4 regions of the Synechococcus sp. HK05 genome follow, and region 4 is predicted to be linked to each of the others. Evidence: predicted binding sites of a transcription regulator. Region 4 holds the regulator's gene; each other region holds the start of a gene.
The links. Region 4 encodes NtcA, which controls nitrogen genes in cyanobacteria. Its sites were predicted from a motif close to GTANCNNNNGNTAC; they were not measured.
Positions count from the first base shown of each region.

Region 1 (4,207 bases), 360 kb from region 4:
GAGGGTGCTGCGGATGCGCCCCTCGAGCAGATCAAAGGCCTGATCCCAGCTGATCGGCTTGAAGTCTTGATCCAGGCTGGAGCGAAACAACGGCTCGCTCAAGCGGCCGCGGGCCAGGGTGTCACCCACCGTGGCCCCCTTGATGCACACCTGCCCCTGACTGGAGGGGTGCTGGCGATCACCGCGGGCCGTCCACACCGGGTTGCCTTCGGCATCACGCTTCACCGCCTGACCCGGCTGGGCGGGCGGCATCAGCTCGAGCCCGCAACCCACACCGCAGTAGGGGCACTGACTGCGCACACTGCCGGTTGAGGAATGGGCCATGGAGCGAGCAAAAGACGGAGAAAGGGGAACCCCGGAGGGCTCCCCTGCTGCCACCCATGCCTCGCTGGGTGGTGATGGTTGGCGAAAACTCAGACCTGCGCCAGAGCCGTTTCGTCGGCGTGTTCTTCGGCGAAGGAACCCTTGGGCTCCTTGAGGAAGAAGTAGCAAAGGAAGCCCACAATCAGGCCGGCAATCCCCAGGATCTGGAAGAAGGCACTATTCGATGCCGCCACAATCTCAGCACTGGGTTCAGCCGCATCACCGCCCATCCAAATGGGAAGCAGGCTGAAGATGGTGAGGTAAGCCACGGCGCCCACGTTGCCGTAGGCACCCACCATGCCGGCGATCTGGCCGGTGACCCGCTTCTTCACCAGGGGCACCATGGCGAAGGTGGCGCCTTCACCCGCCTGCACAAAGAAGGAGCAGGCCATGGTGAGCAGCACAGCGATCGCAATCCCCGCCGTACCGGTAAAGGTTCCAGGCTTGATCAGGCTCATCACCAGATAGCCGATGCCCAGACCAATGGTCAGGAAGCCCATCGTGCCCTTGCGGCTGCCCATGCGATCAGAGATGAGTCCACCGCCGGGGCGTGCCACCAGGTTCACGAAGGCGTAGCAGGAAGCCAGGATGCCGGCTGTGGCCTTGGGCAGATCAAAGGTGCTCTCGAAGAAGGCCGGCAGCATCGACACCACGGCCAGCTCAGAGCCAAAGTTCACGATGTAGGTGAGCTCAAGAATGGCCACCTGTTTGAACTCATAGCGATCCTCCTTGGGGTAGGTCTTGTTGCCAAGGATCAGATCACGGTTGGTGCGGATGATGCCCCAGGTTTGGAAGGCAAACCAGATCAGCACCAACGCCATACCGATGGTGTAGCCGGTGGCATCGAGGAACTTGACCTTCTGCAGGCGCCACACCAGCACAGCCAGGATGGCAGCGAAGGGCACATTCATACCCAGCAGACCCCAGAAGTCCTTCATGGAGGTCACTTCCAGGCCAGCTGATTTGGCAGGCTTCTGGTAGGTCTTGCCCGGGGGAGTATCGGAAACGTTGGCGTAATAGATGAAACCATACACCGCCGAGATGATGCCGGTGAGGGCGATGGCACCGCGCCAATTGAGGATTTCACCGGTGGGCAGCTCAAAGCCACCGGAGAAGGAGAGCCAACCGGCCACGATCACGAGGGTGAGGGCGGAGAAGGCTGAACCGAAGTTGCCCCAGCCGCCGTAAACACCCTCAGCCAAACCGATTTCCTTCGGCGGGAACCACTCGGCCACCATGCGGATGCCGATCACAAAGCCAGCACCCACGATCGAGAGCAGCAGACGAGCCACCACCAACTGGCTGAAATCCTGGGCTGCAGCAAACATCAAGCAGGGAATGGCCGCAAACACCAACAACGTGGAGTAGGTGATGCGCGGGCCGAACTTATCCAGCAGCATCCCGATCAGGATGCGAGCCGGCACGGTGAGGGCCACATTGCAGATGGCCAGGGTGCGGATCTGGGGCACGGTGAGGCCGAAATCAGCCTTCACCGTGGTGGCCAGAGGTGCCAGGTTGAACCAAACAACAAAGGTGAGGAAAAAGGCGAACCAGGTGAGATGGAGCGTTCGATATCTCCCCTGGAACGACCAGAGGTCGCCAAGCATGAACGAGCTTCGATGGAACGAGACGAACCCTGGCCCTCAGAACAGCAGCGACCGGGATAGGCAATGCAACGGCGCCAATGCAAACCGTTGCAGGGATTGCACCACCCAGCAGAGGCCTCGAGATGTGGCGGCTGCTACAAAACAAGCGAGCATCGCGAGACCAACAACCAACGCGGCCCTCAAAGCCGGAAGCATCCGTAGCAACGGCTACATCTCGAGGCTCAACATGCGCGAAAGGCTCGCAACTTGCCCCAGCTCTACCCTTCAACTCGGCTTGAGAGACAACCAGCGGTTGTGATGGTGCGCTCTTGCCTACTGAGTGGTGGCGCCAGCCAGCGCATGGGTCGCGACAAGGCGCTCCTGCCCCACCAAGCTGGAGGCAGCTGGCTGGAGCACACCCTGCAGCAGCTAGCTGAGCTCGGAGCCCCGATCACATTGCTCACGCGCTGGCCGGAACATCTCCAGCTGGCCCGCGACCTCGAGCTACCGCAGCTCGAGGCGATTGCCGAGCCGCCTCCCTGGCAAGGCCCCTTGCTGGCACTGCATCGCCTGATGGAGCTCCATCCCGATCAACAGCTCCTGCTGTGCCCAGTGGATATGCCCGGGCTGGACAGCGCTGTGCTGCACCAGCTGCTGCAGGCAGCGGGCAGTGATGCAACCGCAATCCATCTGGCCCACGACGGCCACCGCAGCCAACCCCTCCTGGGGATCTACCCCGCCACGAAACCAAGGCGCGATCGCCTCGAGCGCACCATTGCCACGGGGGAGCGCAGGCTGCAACGGTGGTTGGCCGATGAACGGTGCTGCAGCGTGCAGCTGAAGGCAGAGTCGATACAGAACGTGAACCGTTTTGATGAGCTGGAGCCGCTCAGCCCTCTGTGATGCCAGCCGTTGATGCCCTGGGCAGGCCCTTGGGCGTGCTGCGGCTCTCGCTCACAGCCCGCTGCAACCTGGCCTGCCCCTATTGCCTACCGGATGGGCAGGAGCCCCCGGGGCTGCTGAGCCTGGAGCAGCGGCTGCAGCTGATTACAGCGGCGGTCGCCCTGGGGGCGCGCAGCCTGCGCCTAACGGGCGGCGAACCGCTGCTGTATCCACAGCTCGAGGCCCTAATCCGCGCCTGCCAAGCCCTACGCGAGCAGGGCTTACACGAGATCGCCCTCACGAGCAATGGCCTGCTGCTGAGCGCCGAACGCGCCCAGCGCCTGCGCAGCGCTGGCCTGGATCGCCTCACCCTGAGCCTGGATGGCAGCAACCCCGCCAGCGTGGCAACCATGGCGGGCCTGGCGGATGAGGCAGCTGGCGCGCGAGCCCTCCAGCAGGTGTTGGAGGCGATCGAGCATGCACGCTGCGCCGGCTTTGATCCAGCCACTGGCGCTCTGAAGCTCAACGCGGTGATCCAGCGAGGCCGCAACGAGGATCAACTGCTGCCCCTGGCGGCCTTGGGCCGCCAGCGCGGCCTAGAACTTCGCCTGATCGAATACATGGATGTGGGCAACCGCAACGGCTGGAGTGGGGCCGATGTTGTGCCCGCCGCCGCGATGGTGCAAACGATTCATGAGCGCTGGCCGCTGGAGGCCATGGGCCGAGCCCAGCACGGCACTGCCAACCGATGGCGTTACAGCGATGGGCATGGCGCCGTGGCCGTGGTGGCATCGGTGAGTGAACCCTTCTGCGGCGATTGCAACCGGCTGCGCATCACGGCCGATGGCATCGCTTACACCTGCCTGTTTGCAGCCCCCGGCAGCGGTGTGGATCTACGGCCCTGGCTGCAACCGGGGATCACGCCCGCTCAACTGCACCAAGCGATGGCAGACCTCTGGATCGCACGCACCGATCGTTACAGCGAAACCCGCGAGCGCACCGGCGCCACCAAGCAGCCCCACGCAGAGATGGCCTATCTCGGCGGCTGACGCTGCTCCAGCGAAGTAGCCCGAGACACCGGCCCATTCCACTGAGGCGTAGAGAAAGGCCAACAGGGGGCATCACCGGAGCTCAGCCCGCCGGCTCTGTCAAACGCGACAGCAACTGCACCAAATTGCAGGGGCGTGTGGCTTCATTGAGCTGAGCTGAGATCAAGCGATCCCAGGCGGTTTCCACCGCATCCAACGAACCCGGCAGCACGAAAATCACCGTGCCATTGGCCACCCCGGCAAGGCAGCGGCTCTGGAGGGTACTGGTGCCAATCGTTTCGAAGGAGAGCACCCGAAACAGCTCCCCGAAACCCTCGATCGTTTTAT
Region 1 covers NZ_JAHRXJ010000011.1:391,070-395,276, reverse strand. Annotated here, with positions in the region: gene KUL97_RS11375 (molybdopterin oxidoreductase family protein) at 1-324, opposite strand, end outside; gene KUL97_RS11370 (MFS transporter) at 414-1,970, opposite strand; gene KUL97_RS11365 (molybdenum cofactor guanylyltransferase) at 2,268-2,852, shown strand; gene KUL97_RS11360 (GTP 3',8-cyclase MoaA) at 2,852-3,880, shown strand; gene moaB (molybdenum cofactor biosynthesis protein B) at 3,963-4,207, opposite strand, start outside.
Region 1: the regulator NtcA is predicted to act here: its motif matches at 2,168-2,181, upstream of KUL97_RS11365 (molybdenum cofactor guanylyltransferase).

Region 2 (4,207 bases), 370 kb from region 4:
GAGGGCCCGCAGCAGTGGCCGTTCCCCCAAGGCTCAGAGGCCAGCAGCGGCTCCAAACGCCTCTATGCCAACGGCTGCTTCCCCACACCGTCGGGCCGGGCCCGGTTCGTGGTGGATCCGGTGCTTGGCCTGGCGGAGCCTCCCTGTGCGGTGTATCCCCTGGTGCTCACGGTGGGCCGCTATTTGGGGCAGTGGCACACGATGACGCGCACGGCCAAGGTGGATCGCTTGCAGACCATGCATCCCGAGCCACTCCTCGAGATCCATCCCAACGACGCCAAGCGCTTCGGCGTGGTGCATGGCGAGCTGGCGGCCGTGAGCTCAAGGCGTGGCAGCGTCACCGCCAAGGTGCTGGTGAGTGATCGCATTCGCCCGGGTTCGGTGTTTCTGCCGATGCACTGGGGCTTCAGCCAGGACCAGGCCTGTGAAGCCAATGTGTTGATGCACGATCAGGCGTGCCCGATCTCCAAGCAGCCTGAACTGAAGGCCACGGCGGTGGTGGTGGCGCCTGCCGTGTCGGTGGTGAAGCCGGTGGAGCAGAGCGAGGGCCGTTTGCAGCGGCTGCGGCGCCTGTTTCTTCAGCCCAGCACTTCTGAGAACGCGGCCTCCAGGTTGTGATGGTCGTGGCCGGGGCGGGCCAGTTTGCAGAGGGCGAAGCGCTCAAGTTCGTTGAGTTGTTGCCACTGTTCAACGCCCAGGGCGATGCCGCGTTCGCTGGCGGCGGCCGCCACATGGGCTGCCACCAAGGTGCTCAGCTGCCAGGGCTCTTCCCGTGCCGGTGGTAGCGGTTTCGCTTCCCCGTCGGCCATCGAGCGGGTGAGGGTGCGGCAGTGCTCCGCCATGGCCGCGAGGGCTGCTGGTTGATCATCCCAATCCACCAAGTCTTGCCGCTGCGCCTGGCTCATCGCCAGCCAGTGGTTCAGCTTCAGCTTGAGCCCGATGAGATCCAACTTCCGGCGCACGCAGAGCGGAATGCAGCGCCATTGGCCCACAAAGTCTTGTTCGAAGCCGAAGCAGTGGTTGGCTGTTGGATTTGGTGTCATCGGTTGCCGCGCGGGTAGCGCACTGCCACGACCATGCCTTCATTCAAGTGGTTGAGCGATGCGCTTTGCGATTGCCCTGGGAATGAGTCTTGGGGTGTGCCATGGCTGGATCACAGCAGATCAGCGTCAGCTGGCTCTCTCCAGCTGGGGTTTGGGTGCTGCCTCTGCAACGTTTCTCGCGCCTGCCGCTGGCATGGGTTGGGCGGAGTCTCCATAGTGATCGAAGTGATGCTTCGGTTTGATGGCTCTTCGTTCCTCGGCAGTTCGCACTGAGCGCAGCCCCATCACCGTGGCTGCCGGATTCATCGGGGCCTTTGTGGTGGCCTCCCTTGCGGTTCAGCTGGTTCGCAGCATGCAAACCGCCCAGGCTGTGGCACCGGCTCAGCCCAGCGCTGTGCAACCCGTGGTGGCCCATCAAGCCACCCTCTGGCAAGACCTCGGCAGCCGCTGAGCTCAGGCCTGAGGGCCTGCGTGATCTCGAAGCTGCTGCAGGCGTTGCAACACGGCACCGCTCTGCAGCAGCTCCCGCGCATGATCCAGGCCGCTGGCCTGATCAGGGTCGAGGCCGGCTTGCCAGAGATAGGTGCCGGCATTCCAGATCAGGGGGTTGGCCAGCTCTCCTTGGCCGCCGAGGGCCGCCATGGCCTGGGCCCCCCAGGTTTCGATGCCTTCCCAGAGGGGATCGTGGCCAAAGCAGCCATGGTCGCGGGGGTGCAGGATTTGGCGCCCTTCACCGCCGTTGCTGGGCCGCCCGGTGACGCAAGCGCGGCTGATGGGTAGATCGGTGCTGCCTTCCAGGCCCTTCACCGTGAGCACGTTGGTTTCACCCGCCAGCTCCAGGGCTTGCCATGCTCTTGCTTCGGTGGGTGGATGCACGAACCCGCTCACCAGCAGATGCTCACCCTGGTGGGCTGTCCACAACAGTTCCAGGCTGGCCACCGGGGGGCGCTTGCCCAGATCTTCCCGGTAGCTGATCAGGCTTTCGGCGGCAGGGAAATGGTCGGGCTGATGCACCAGAGCCAGTTGCAACTGATCCAGTTGCTGTTGCACCCAGCTGAGGCTGCGGCCTCCGAGGCCTACGCCCAGGGCCTCAAACAGTTCCACGGCGGTGATGCCGTATTTCACCGGCATGCGCCCCGCACCCTGCAGCACCACCGGTAGCCCGGCCGAGGCGAGCACCAGGGCTGTGAGGGGATAGATCGGTGCGGTGCGCGTGCGCCCATCGAAGGGCATCCCAAAACTGATCGCTGGGCTGCTGGTGTGCAGCTGAGGCCCGCGGCGCCTGTACACATCCAGCATCCCGGTGAGCTCCTGGGGCTCCGGCCGGCGGATGCGGTGGGCAATCAGGAACGCGCCGATCTGAGCTGGGCTGGCGCCTCCATCGAGGATCAGCTCCATGGCATCGGCGGCCTCGGCGCGGCTCAGGCCACTGCTGGTGTGTTCGCCGCTGCCGATTTTGCGCAGATAGGTTTTGAAGCGCTCCCGGCTCGCAGCGCTGCACAGTTGATCTGGGGTGGCGGCGGGGGCAGCGAGCGTCAAGCCGGTTATCGCTAAAGCTGGGTCTCAACTGCGATTCTGCGCGCCGATGGGGCGGCTTCTGGTAGCGATCGCTACCAGAATGATGCGGCCTTCGGTTGCAACGGCTGCATTGTTGAGGCCTTGGGTCGGGCGATTCTTGAAACCGGAACGGCGCTTTTTTCTGAGCGTTCCGTTGCTGTTTTGCCGCAACTGCGGCTTTTGGTATGACTGTTACCCCCGCTGCAATGCCCTCCCTTGCGGCTCCCTCCCAGGCCACGATCACAGCCACACTCATGGCGGCCAAGAAGGCCAAAGGTTTGAGCTTTGCGGATCTCGAGGCGGCGTTGGGTCGCGATGAAGTGTGGATCGCTTCTCTCTTCTATGGCCAGTCCACGGCATCCGTTGAAGAGGCCGCCAAGTTGGCTGAACTCCTCAGCCTGGATCCTGCGATCACCGAAGCCCTGCAGGCCTATCCCACCAAGGGTGGCCTGGATCCTGTGATCCCCACAGATCCCCTGATCTACCGCTTCTACGAGATCATGCAGGTGTATGGCATGCCGCTCAAGGATGTGATTCAGGAGAAGTTCGGCGATGGCATTATGAGTGCGATCGATTTCACTCTTGATGTCGACAAGGTTGCTGATCCTGCTGGCGACCGTGTCAAGGTCACGATGTGCGGTAAGTTCCTGCCCTACAAAAAATGGTGATCTGAGCGTTCACCCGGCGAGCCCGCTTCGGCGGGCTTTTTTGATGGCTTGCTCTATCAGAGCGTGAGATTTTGCGCGCGCAGCTGTTGCTCCAGCCAGGCGCGATGACGCACCTGCGCCTGGAGTTGCCGGCGGATGCAGGTGTCCAGCCGTGAAGGCTGCTGCTGTCTCATGCGGGCGAGCAGCAGCCGGCAGCTGTCTTGGCTGCCAATGCAGCCCAGGGCCTGGATGGCGGTTTCCGCCACGCCAGGCAGCTGATCGGCATCGATGCAGGAATCCAGCACGGCCAGAATTTCAGGCTCCTGGCGGCGTTGCAGCAGTCGCAAGGTGGCGATCACCACCTCGGCGCGCAGGTCGTTCAGGAGGGGTTGGGTGAGTGTGAGCAACGCTTCAGTGCTCAGGCTGCGGCTGCGGAAGGTGAGCAGTGCCAAGCCAGCCAATCGCTCCGCTTGGGCCGGCGCGGCCAGGGCCGATTCAATGATGGAGAGGTCAATCTCCTGGCCCCAGCAGGCCAGCGCTTCGAGCACGGCAGGGCGTAGCTCTCCGGCTTGGTGCAGCCACTGCAGCAGTTGATCCCTTGCCTGTGGGTGATGGCAGATGCCCAGGGCGCGGATCAATGGAAGGCTGCAGCCTCCATCGCTGCAGAGCTCCAGGATCAAAGCGATGGCCCCGGGGCCGGCCATGCCCAGCCGCTCGCCGACGGCGAGGGCCAGATCAGGGTCGGCGATCCGGGGCAGGAGTTCAGCCAGTTCTTCGGGGCTGAGGGGTTGCCGCCGCCAGCGACCCAGCCGGGTGGCGAGCTCGGTGTGCTGCTCAGCCGAGAGCACACCTTGGGCAGCGGCAGTGGAGGGCATGATCAGCGGGCGCCCAGTTCGGCGGCGAGCTCGCGTTCGAGCTTCTCATCGTGCTCCTTGGGCAGCACGTTGCTGATCTTGGTGC
Region 2 covers NZ_JAHRXJ010000011.1:396,591-400,797, forward strand. Annotated here, with positions in the region: gene KUL97_RS11375 (molybdopterin oxidoreductase family protein) at 1-618, shown strand, start outside; gene KUL97_RS11380 (nitrate reductase associated protein) at 579-1,043, opposite strand; gene KUL97_RS11385 (hypothetical protein) at 1,333-1,494, shown strand; gene KUL97_RS11390 (anthranilate phosphoribosyltransferase family protein) at 1,497-2,582, opposite strand; gene cynS (cyanase) at 2,807-3,268, shown strand; gene KUL97_RS11400 (HEAT repeat domain-containing protein) at 3,325-4,122, opposite strand; gene KUL97_RS11405 (formate/nitrite transporter family protein) at 4,125-4,207, opposite strand, start outside.
Region 2: the regulator NtcA is predicted to act here: its motif matches at 2,644-2,657, upstream of KUL97_RS11390 (anthranilate phosphoribosyltransferase family protein).

Region 3 (4,207 bases), 380 kb from region 4:
CGAACGGCGCATCTTCGGCTTCAACGGCCTGGTGAACGGCCCCCTCGATTAACGCGCGTCCCACGCACTCGCTCCCCATGCCCTATCGCATTTCCCGCCGCGCCTACGCCGAGACCTACGGCCCCACCACCGGCGACCGTCTGCGCCTAGCCGACACCGAGCTGATCCTGGAGGTGGAACGCGACTTCACCGTTTACGGCGATGAGGTGAAGTTTGGCGGCGGCAAGGTGATCCGCGACGGGATGGGTCAGGCCCAGACCACGCGCGCCGATGGCGCCGTGGACACGGTGATCACCAACGCCCTGATCCTGGATTGGTGGGGGATTGTGAAGGCCGACATCGGCCTGCGCGATGGCCGCATCGTGGCGATCGGCAAGGCGGGCAACCCCGACACCCAGGCCGGTGTGGACATCGTGGTGGGACCCGGCACCGAGGCGATCGCCGGCGAGGGGCACATCCTCACGGCGGGCTCGATCGACACCCACGTGCACTTCATCTGCCCCCAGCAGATCGAAACGGCCCTGGCCAGCGGCGTGACCACCCTGATGGGCGGCGGCACCGGCCCGGCCACCGGCACCAACGCCACCACCTGCACCCCCGGCGCCTTCCACATCAGCCGCATGCTCCAGGCGGCCGAGGGCCTGCCGGTGAACCTGGGCTTCTACGGCAAGGGCAACGCCTCCACCCCCGAGGCGATCGAAGAGCAGATCCGCGCCGGTGCCTGCGGCCTCAAGCTCCATGAAGACTGGGGCACCACCCCCGCCGCGATCGACTGCTGCCTCACGGTGGCCGACCGCTTCGATGTGCAGGTGTGCATCCACTCCGACACGCTCAACGAAGCGGGCTTCGTGGAGGACACGATCCGCGCCATCGGCGGCCGCACCATCCACACCTTCCACACCGAGGGGGCCGGCGGCGGCCACGCCCCCGACATCATCAAGATCTGCGGTGAGGCCAACGTGCTGCCCAGCAGCACCAACCCCACCCGGCCCTACACGGTGAACACGCTCGAGGAACACCTCGACATGCTCATGGTGTGCCACCACCTCGATCCAAAGATCCCGGAGGACGTGGCCTTTGCCGAATCGCGCATCCGCCGCGAAACGATCGCCGCCGAGGACATCCTTCATGACATCGGGGCCTTCTCAATCATCGCCAGCGATTCCCAGGCCATGGGCCGGGTGGGCGAGGTGATCACCCGCACCTTCCAGACGGCCCACAAGATGAAGGTGCAGCGGGGTGCCCTGGCCGAAGACAGCGCCCGCAACGACAACACCCGCCTGAAGCGCTACATCGCCAAGACCACGATCAACCCAGCCATCGCCCATGGGATCGATCACCAGGTGGGCTCGGTGGAGGTGGGCAAACTGGCGGATCTGGTGCTGTGGAAGCCGGGCTTCTTCGGCGTGAAGCCGGAGCTGGTGCTCAAGGGCGGTTCGATCGTGTGGGCGCAGATGGGCGATGCCAACGCCTCGATTCCCACCCCCGGCCCGGTGCACGGCCGCCCGATGTTTGCCAGCTACGGCAAGGCGCTGGCCCCCAGCTGCCTCACCTTCGTGAGCCAGGCCGCCCTCGACGCCGATGTGCAGCGGCTGCTGGGGCTGGAGCGGCGCTGCGTCCCGGTGCAGAACACCCGCGGCGGCATCAACAAGGCGGCGATGAAAAACAACACCGCCCTGCCCAAGGTGGAGGTGGACCCGCAGACCTACGAGGTGTTCGCCAACGGCGAGCTGCTCAGCTGCGAGCCCGCCGAGGTGCTGCCGATGGCGCAGCGCTACTTCCTGCTCTGAACCAGGGGTGGCACCCGGGGCAGCGGCTGGTCCAGCTGCACGCCGATCAGCTGCACCAGCCCAAGCTCACCGGCAGGGCGGCTCCACCGCAGCACCGCCGGGAGCCGCACCGCCCCAAACCCCGGATGCTGGCTCACATCCAGCAATAGCGGTTCACCAACCAGGGGCTCCGCCAAGCAGGGCACCAGCAGCGCCATGCCGCCATGGCTGATGTCGAGGATGTCGGCGGTGATCCAGGGCTGTGGGGGCTGCCCGGCGGGCAGGAAGCGCAGCTGCACCGGCAACACGCTGCCCACCGCCAGGCGGGGTTCATGGCGGCGATTGAAGGGCTGGCCCGCCTGATCCCAGAGGGATTCATCGAGGGGCTGCTCAGGGTGCGCCATGAGCCAAACGCTAGGCAGGCACACGGGTCGGCGCCAACCCAACGCTTCCGTAGCAACAGCCACCTGAGGGGGCCGGGAAGCTCTGCATGATCACGCCACCGCAGGCTCGGCGATGTTCACCGACTACCGGCCCAGCAAGGGCTACGACGAATATTTCAGCGCCAGCGAAGAACCCCGCAGCGCGCTGCAACCGCTGCTCTCCTCCCTGGGAGCCCTGGGGTTGGAACAACTCAACCGCAACCACGCCGCGGCCGGCATGCTGCTCAAGCGGCTGGGGGCCACCTTCCGCCTCAACGATTCCGGCACCCGCGGCGGTGAGCGCATCCTTCCCTTTGATCCCCTGCCCCGCCTGATCGGCTCCAGCGACTGGGACCTGCTGCAGCGCGGCCTGATCCAGCGCCTCGAGGCGATCGATCTGTTTCTGGCAGACGTGTATGGCGATCAGGCCATCCTTCGCGATGGCGTGATCCCCCGGGAAGACGTGGAGAGCTCCCAGGGCTGGCGGCCGCAGCTGCGCGGCTTCCGCCCGCCCCTGGGCAAGTGGTGCCAGATCTCCGGGCTTGATCTGGTGCGCGATGGCGCCGGCACCTGGCGCGTGTTGGAAGACAACCTGCGCTGCCCCTCGGGGGTGGCCTACTTCCTCGAGAACCGGCGCGTGATGAAGCGCATGTTCCCGAGTCTGTTCAGCGGCCGCACCGTGCAGCCGATCGACAGCTATCCCTCACAGCTGCTGCAGACCCTGCGGGATCTGGCGCCCTGGACGGAAACCCCGCGGGTGGTGCTGCTCACACCGGGGGTGTTCAACAGCGCCTATTTCGAGCACAGCTACCTAGCCCAGCAGATGGGCATCTCCCTGGTGGAGGGGCGTGACCTCGCCTGCCAGGACGGGCGGGTGTGGATGCGCACCACCCAGGGGCTCGAGCCGGTGGACGTGATCTACCGCCGCATCGACGACGACTTCCTCGATCCGGATGTGTTCCGCAGCGATTCGATGCTGGGCGTTCGCGGGTTGATGGAGGTGTATGCCCAGGGTCGCGTGGCCATTGCCAACGCACCAGGCACCGGCGTGGCCGACGACAAGCTGATCTACGCCTACGTGCCGGAGATGGTGCGGTACTACCTGGGCGAGGAACCGATCATCGAGAACGTGCCCACTTATCTGTGTTCACGGCCCGATGACCAGGCCTACGTGCTGGCGCACCTGAACGAGCTGGTGGTGAAGGCGGTGTCGGAAGCGGGTGGCTACGGGATGCTGATCGGCCCCCACGCCAGCCAGGCGGAGATCCTCGAGTTCGCCGAGAAGATCAAGGCCAATCCGCGCAACTTCATCGCCCAGCCCACCCTCGAGCTCTCCACGGTGCCCTCCCTGAGTGAAGGGGAGCTCTATCCCTGCCACGTGGACCTGCGGCCCTATGTGCTGCGGGGCAAGGAAGCCTGGGTCACACCTGGCGGCCTCACCAGGGTCGCCCTCAAGCGAGGATCGCTGGTGGTGAATTCGTCGCAGGGCGGCGGCTGCAAAGACACCTGGATCGTGGAGGAAAGCGCATGCTGAGCCGCGTTGCGGATTCGCTCTACTGGATCAATCGCTACGTGGAGCGCGCCGAGAACCTCTCGCGCTTCGTAGAGGTGAGCGAGGCCATGGCGCTCGACTGCCCCCCGGGCAGCGCCGAGCCCTGGCAGCCGCTGATCGATGCCAGCGGTGATCGCGAACTGTTCGATCAGCTCTATCCCAGCGGGGGCCCTGAGCAGGTGGTGGAGTTTCTGGTGAAGGCTGAGGACAACCCCAGCTGCATCGTGAACTGCATCGCCCTGGCCCGGGAGAACGCCCGCCAGATCCGCGATGTGATCACCACCGAGATGTGGGAGCAGATCAACGATCTGTATTGGACCCTGCTGGAGAGCGACAGCTTCTGGCACCAGCCACCCCAGGAGCAGCTGCGCGAAATCCGCCGCGGCTGTCAGCTCTTCTATGGCATCACCGACGCCACCTTGAGCCGGGATCTCTCGTGGCAATTCAGCCGCCTGGGCCGGCTG
Region 3 covers NZ_JAHRXJ010000011.1:410,387-414,593, reverse strand. Annotated here, with positions in the region: gene KUL97_RS11480 (urease subunit beta) at 1-52, shown strand, start outside; gene ureC (urease subunit alpha) at 78-1,790, shown strand; gene KUL97_RS11470 (PilZ domain-containing protein) at 1,775-2,173, opposite strand; gene KUL97_RS11465 (circularly permuted type 2 ATP-grasp protein) at 2,286-3,725, shown strand; gene KUL97_RS11460 (alpha-E domain-containing protein) at 3,719-4,207, shown strand, end outside.
Region 3: the regulator NtcA is predicted to act here: its motif matches at 2,223-2,236, upstream of KUL97_RS11465 (circularly permuted type 2 ATP-grasp protein).

Region 4 (4,207 bases):
CGGGCGTAGGTGCTCTTGCCGAGGCAGATCACGGTGATGTTGGCGGGCACCTTCATCTTCTCGAGCGCTACGCCGAGGCCGTAGGAGTGGGCCGGAAGGATGAAGTAGTCGCCGTCCTCATCGCGGTGCAGGGGGGCGGGCTCGAGGTTGGCCGGGTTGAACCGCTTGGGGTTCATCACCGTGCCCGGCACGTGCTTGAAGATCAGGAATTCCTGAGGCGACAGGCGCAGGTCGTAGCCGTAGGAGGAGCAGCCGAAGCTGAGCACCGGCTGGGCACCGTTGTCGGGATCGAGATGGCGCACCAGCTTGGGCTGGAAGGGCTCGAGCATGCCGGCTGCGGCTTGCTCGTTAATCCAGCGGTCGTTTTTGAGCATCAGAAACCTCGGCGCAGCTGCGTGACCTGATCCGCCATCGCCAGCAGGGCGCTGGGCATGGAAGGTCCCGTCAGAATCACATCCAGGTTGGAGGGCCGCTGCTCGAGAGCCGCCAGCACCTCCGCTTCCTCGAGGTATCCGAGCTCCACCGCCAGGCCCAGCTCATCGAGCACCAGCTGATCCAGCTGACCCGCCAGCATCTGCTCGCGGGTGAACGCCCACACCTCACGCACAGCCTCCCGCTCCGCGGCCCCAGCCGCATCGGCCGCCGCTGGTTCCGCCAGGCAACCAGCCACGGCAGGGCGCAACCACTGCAGCCGGCCGCACAGCCAGACGCTGCGCTCCAGCCCCTGGTCGACCCCGCCTTTCAGGAACTGGCTGATCAACACCCGGCTACCGAGACCGGCACTGCGCAGGGCCTGACTGAACACGCCGCTGAAACTGCCGCGAAACGAAGCGGTGTGCACCTGCAGCAAACCTTCCTGCTGCGCCACCAGGCGCAGGCTGCGCCCAGGCGCAGACACCGAGCTCACGGCTCGCCCGCCACCGCCGGCTCGATGACCAGGCCGGAATGGGCCGCTGGAGCCATTGCCGGGAAGGGCTGCAATGCTCGCCGTCATCTCCGCTTGGCCGCCGCGCTGAATCCTGAATGTAGCGGTGGTGAACCGATGGGCAAGCATCAGCCACTACCTGTAGTGCAAACACCCGTACCATCGGGCCAACGCAGATCCAGGCCCCAACGATGCCCGCAGCCCCCTCCCGCAGCGATGGACGCAGCCCGAGCGAACTGCGCCCAACCCGCTTCGACTGGGATCCAATGGGTTTTGCCCTGAGCTCGGTCACCGTGCACACCGGCCGCACCGCGGTGATCTGCAGCGTCTGCCTGGAGGAGGGTGTGCCGAAATGGCGGAAGGGCTCCGGCAAGGGCTGGCTCAGCGCGGACTACCGCCTGCTCCCCGCCAGCACCCCGAGCCGCCAGCCGCGAGAGCTGATGAAACTGTCGGGCCGCACCCAGGAAATCCAGCGGTTGATCGCCCGCAGCCTGCGGGCCTGCCTGGATCTCGAAGCCCTGGGCGAACGCAGCCTCCACATCGACTGCGATGTCCTGCAGGCCGATGCCGGCACCCGCACCGCCTCAATCACCGGTGCCTGGGCGGCGCTGGCCCTGGGACTGCAGCGCCTGGAGGCTCGCGGCGTTCTCAACCGCTCACCCCTCCTGGAGCAGGTGGCAGCGGTGTCGGTGGGGCTGGTGGATGGCCATGGCCTGCTCGACCTCGACTACAGCGAAGACAGCCGCGCCGAGGTGGATCTCAATGTGGTGATGAACAGCCAGGGGCAACTGCTGGAGGTGCAGGGCACCGCCGAGGGGGCTCCCTTCTCGCGGCACCAGCTCAACCAACTCCTGGATCTGGCGGACGACGGGCTGCAGCGGCTTCGGCATAGTCAGCTGCAGGCGCTGGAGCAAGCCCCGAAATAGTGTCAATCACTACAAGAGTCCGCAGGGGTGATCCGTAGGGTCCGCCTCAAATTGCCCCGCCGTTATGGTCGGCGCCCAGCCAGGCTTCAGCCGCTACTCCCCAAGCCCCACCACCGGCGCCGCAGGGCTCTCACCGGTGGCCGGATCTCCCGTGGCCTCCAACGCCACCCTGCTGGATGTGATCCGTGGCCTCAGTGGCAGCACCACCGAAACAGTGGAGCGCGGCAAAACCATTTTCTTCCCGGGCGATCCGGCCGAGAAGGTGTATCTGTTGCGGCGCGGCGCTGTTCGGCTCTCGCGCGTGTATGAATCGGGCGAAGAGATCACCGTGGCGCTGCTGCGGGAAAACAGCCTGTTTGGGGTGCTCTCGCTGCTCACGGGCCAGCGATCCGACCGCTTCTATCACGCTGTCGCCTTCACCCGGGTGGAGATGGTCACGGCCCCAGCCGCCTCGGTGCGCAAGGCGATCGAGCAGGACGCCAGCGTGGGTCTGCTGATGCTGCAAGGCCTCTCCTCACGCATCCTGCAAACGGAAACCATGATCGAAACCCTCACCCACCGCGACATGTCATCGCGGCTGGTGAGCTTTCTGCTGGTGCTCTGCCGCGATTTCGGCGTCCCCACCAGCGAAGGAATCACGATTGATCTGCGTCTCTCGCACCAGGCGATCGCCGAAGCCATTGGCTCCACGCGCGTCACGATCACTCGCCTGCTGGGGGATCTACGCAACGCGGGTCTGGTGCAGATCGACCGCAAAAAGATCACGGTGTTTGATCCGTTGGCCCTGGCCAAGCGCTTCAGCTGAGCGCTGTCCACCGATACTGAGCGTCGTCGCGCAAGCTTGTGTCGGGCTGGCTGCTAATCCTGGCGCTGCTGCTGCTGGGTGGAGTGCTCTCCACCCTCGGCGATCGGCTGGGCTCCAAGGTGGGCAAAGCGCGCCTCAGCTTGCTGGGGATGCGGCCGCGTCGCACGGCCGTGGTGATCACGGTGCTCACCGGCAGCCTGATCAGTGCCATCTCGCTCGGCCTGATGCTGCTGGTGAGCGATCGGCTGCGCACCGGCCTGTTTGAGCTCGACCAACTGGAGCGGCGCCTGCGCGAAGGCCGGGATGCCCTCGAGCGCAGCCAAAGCGATCTGAATGCCGCAGAGCAGGGGCGCCAGGAGGCCCGCAGCCAACTGGGCATGGTGGAAGCCCAGGCCGCTTCCCTACGCAAGGAGCTGGCACCGCTGCTGCAACAGCGCCGCCAACTGGAACAGGAACGCGACCAGCTCAGCCGCGAGATCGGCGCCAAGGATGCCGACATCCGCCGCAACCGCGAAGAGCTGACGCGGCTGAACACGCGCATCAGCGCCTCGGCCAAAGAGCTGCAGCAGCTGGAAACCAACCTGATCGCCCTCAGGCGCGGCGATGTGGTGATCAGCAGCGGCCAACCGCTGGAGATTGCCAAGGTGCGGATCCAAAGCCCTGAGCAGGCCAAGGTGGTGATCGAAGCCCTGCTCCGCCAAACCAACATCAACGTGTTCCAGCGGGTGCTGCCGGGGCAGCCCCCCAACCGCCAGATCCTGTTGGTTCCCCGCAGCGACATCACCAAGCTCGAAGGCATCCTGAGCAAACGGGGCGATTGGGTGGTGAGCCTGATCTCAGCCGCCAACGTGCTGAAGGGCGAACGCCAGGTGGTGGCCTTCCCCGATGTGCGCCGCAACAAGCAGGTGGTGAAAGCGGGCGAACAGTTGGCCACCACCGTGCTGGAAGGCGATGAACGCAGCCCGGAGCAGGTGCGCAGCCGCCTCAATCTGCTGCTCGCCTCGGCGTACAACACCGTGCAGCGGGCCGGCAGCCTGGCCAGCGGCCTTCAGTTCGATGCCGCGAGCGTGAACCAGCTGAGCCAGACCCTCATCAACCGCCCTACCGGCCAGGTGGTGCAACTGCAGGCGATCTCACTGCGCAACAGCGACCTGGTGGATCCGGTGGCCGTGGAACTGCGGGCGCTCCCGCGGTGAGCCACCTCGCCGCCATCGATCCGGGCCGGAGCAAATGCGGCCTGGTGCTGGCCGATCTGGAGCAGCTGCAAGTGCTGGCCGCCGGCGTGCTGCCACCGGAGCGCTGCCGGGTGCTGCTGCTGGAGTGGGCGCAAAGCCCGGGCTATGCAGCGGTGCTGCTGGGGGATGGCACCGGTAGCCGGCCCTGGCAGCAGTGGCTCCGCGCGCAGCAGCTGCACATGCAGCTGATCCCTGAGGCGGGCACCACCCTCGCCGCCAGGGATCGCTTCTGGCAACTAGAGCCCGCCCGCGGCTGGCGGCGATGGCTGCCCCGCGGTCTGCGCGTGCCTCCAAGGGATGTGGATGATGTGGTGGC
Region 4 covers NZ_JAHRXJ010000011.1:31,562-35,768, forward strand. Annotated here, with positions in the region: gene dcd (dCTP deaminase) at 1-374, opposite strand, end outside; gene KUL97_RS09635 (cob(I)yrinic acid a,c-diamide adenosyltransferase) at 374-994, opposite strand; gene rph (ribonuclease PH) at 1,117-1,851, shown strand; gene ntcA (global nitrogen regulator NtcA) at 1,916-2,656, shown strand; gene KUL97_RS09650 (DUF3084 domain-containing protein) at 2,695-3,852, shown strand; gene KUL97_RS09655 (resolvase) at 3,849-4,207, shown strand, end outside.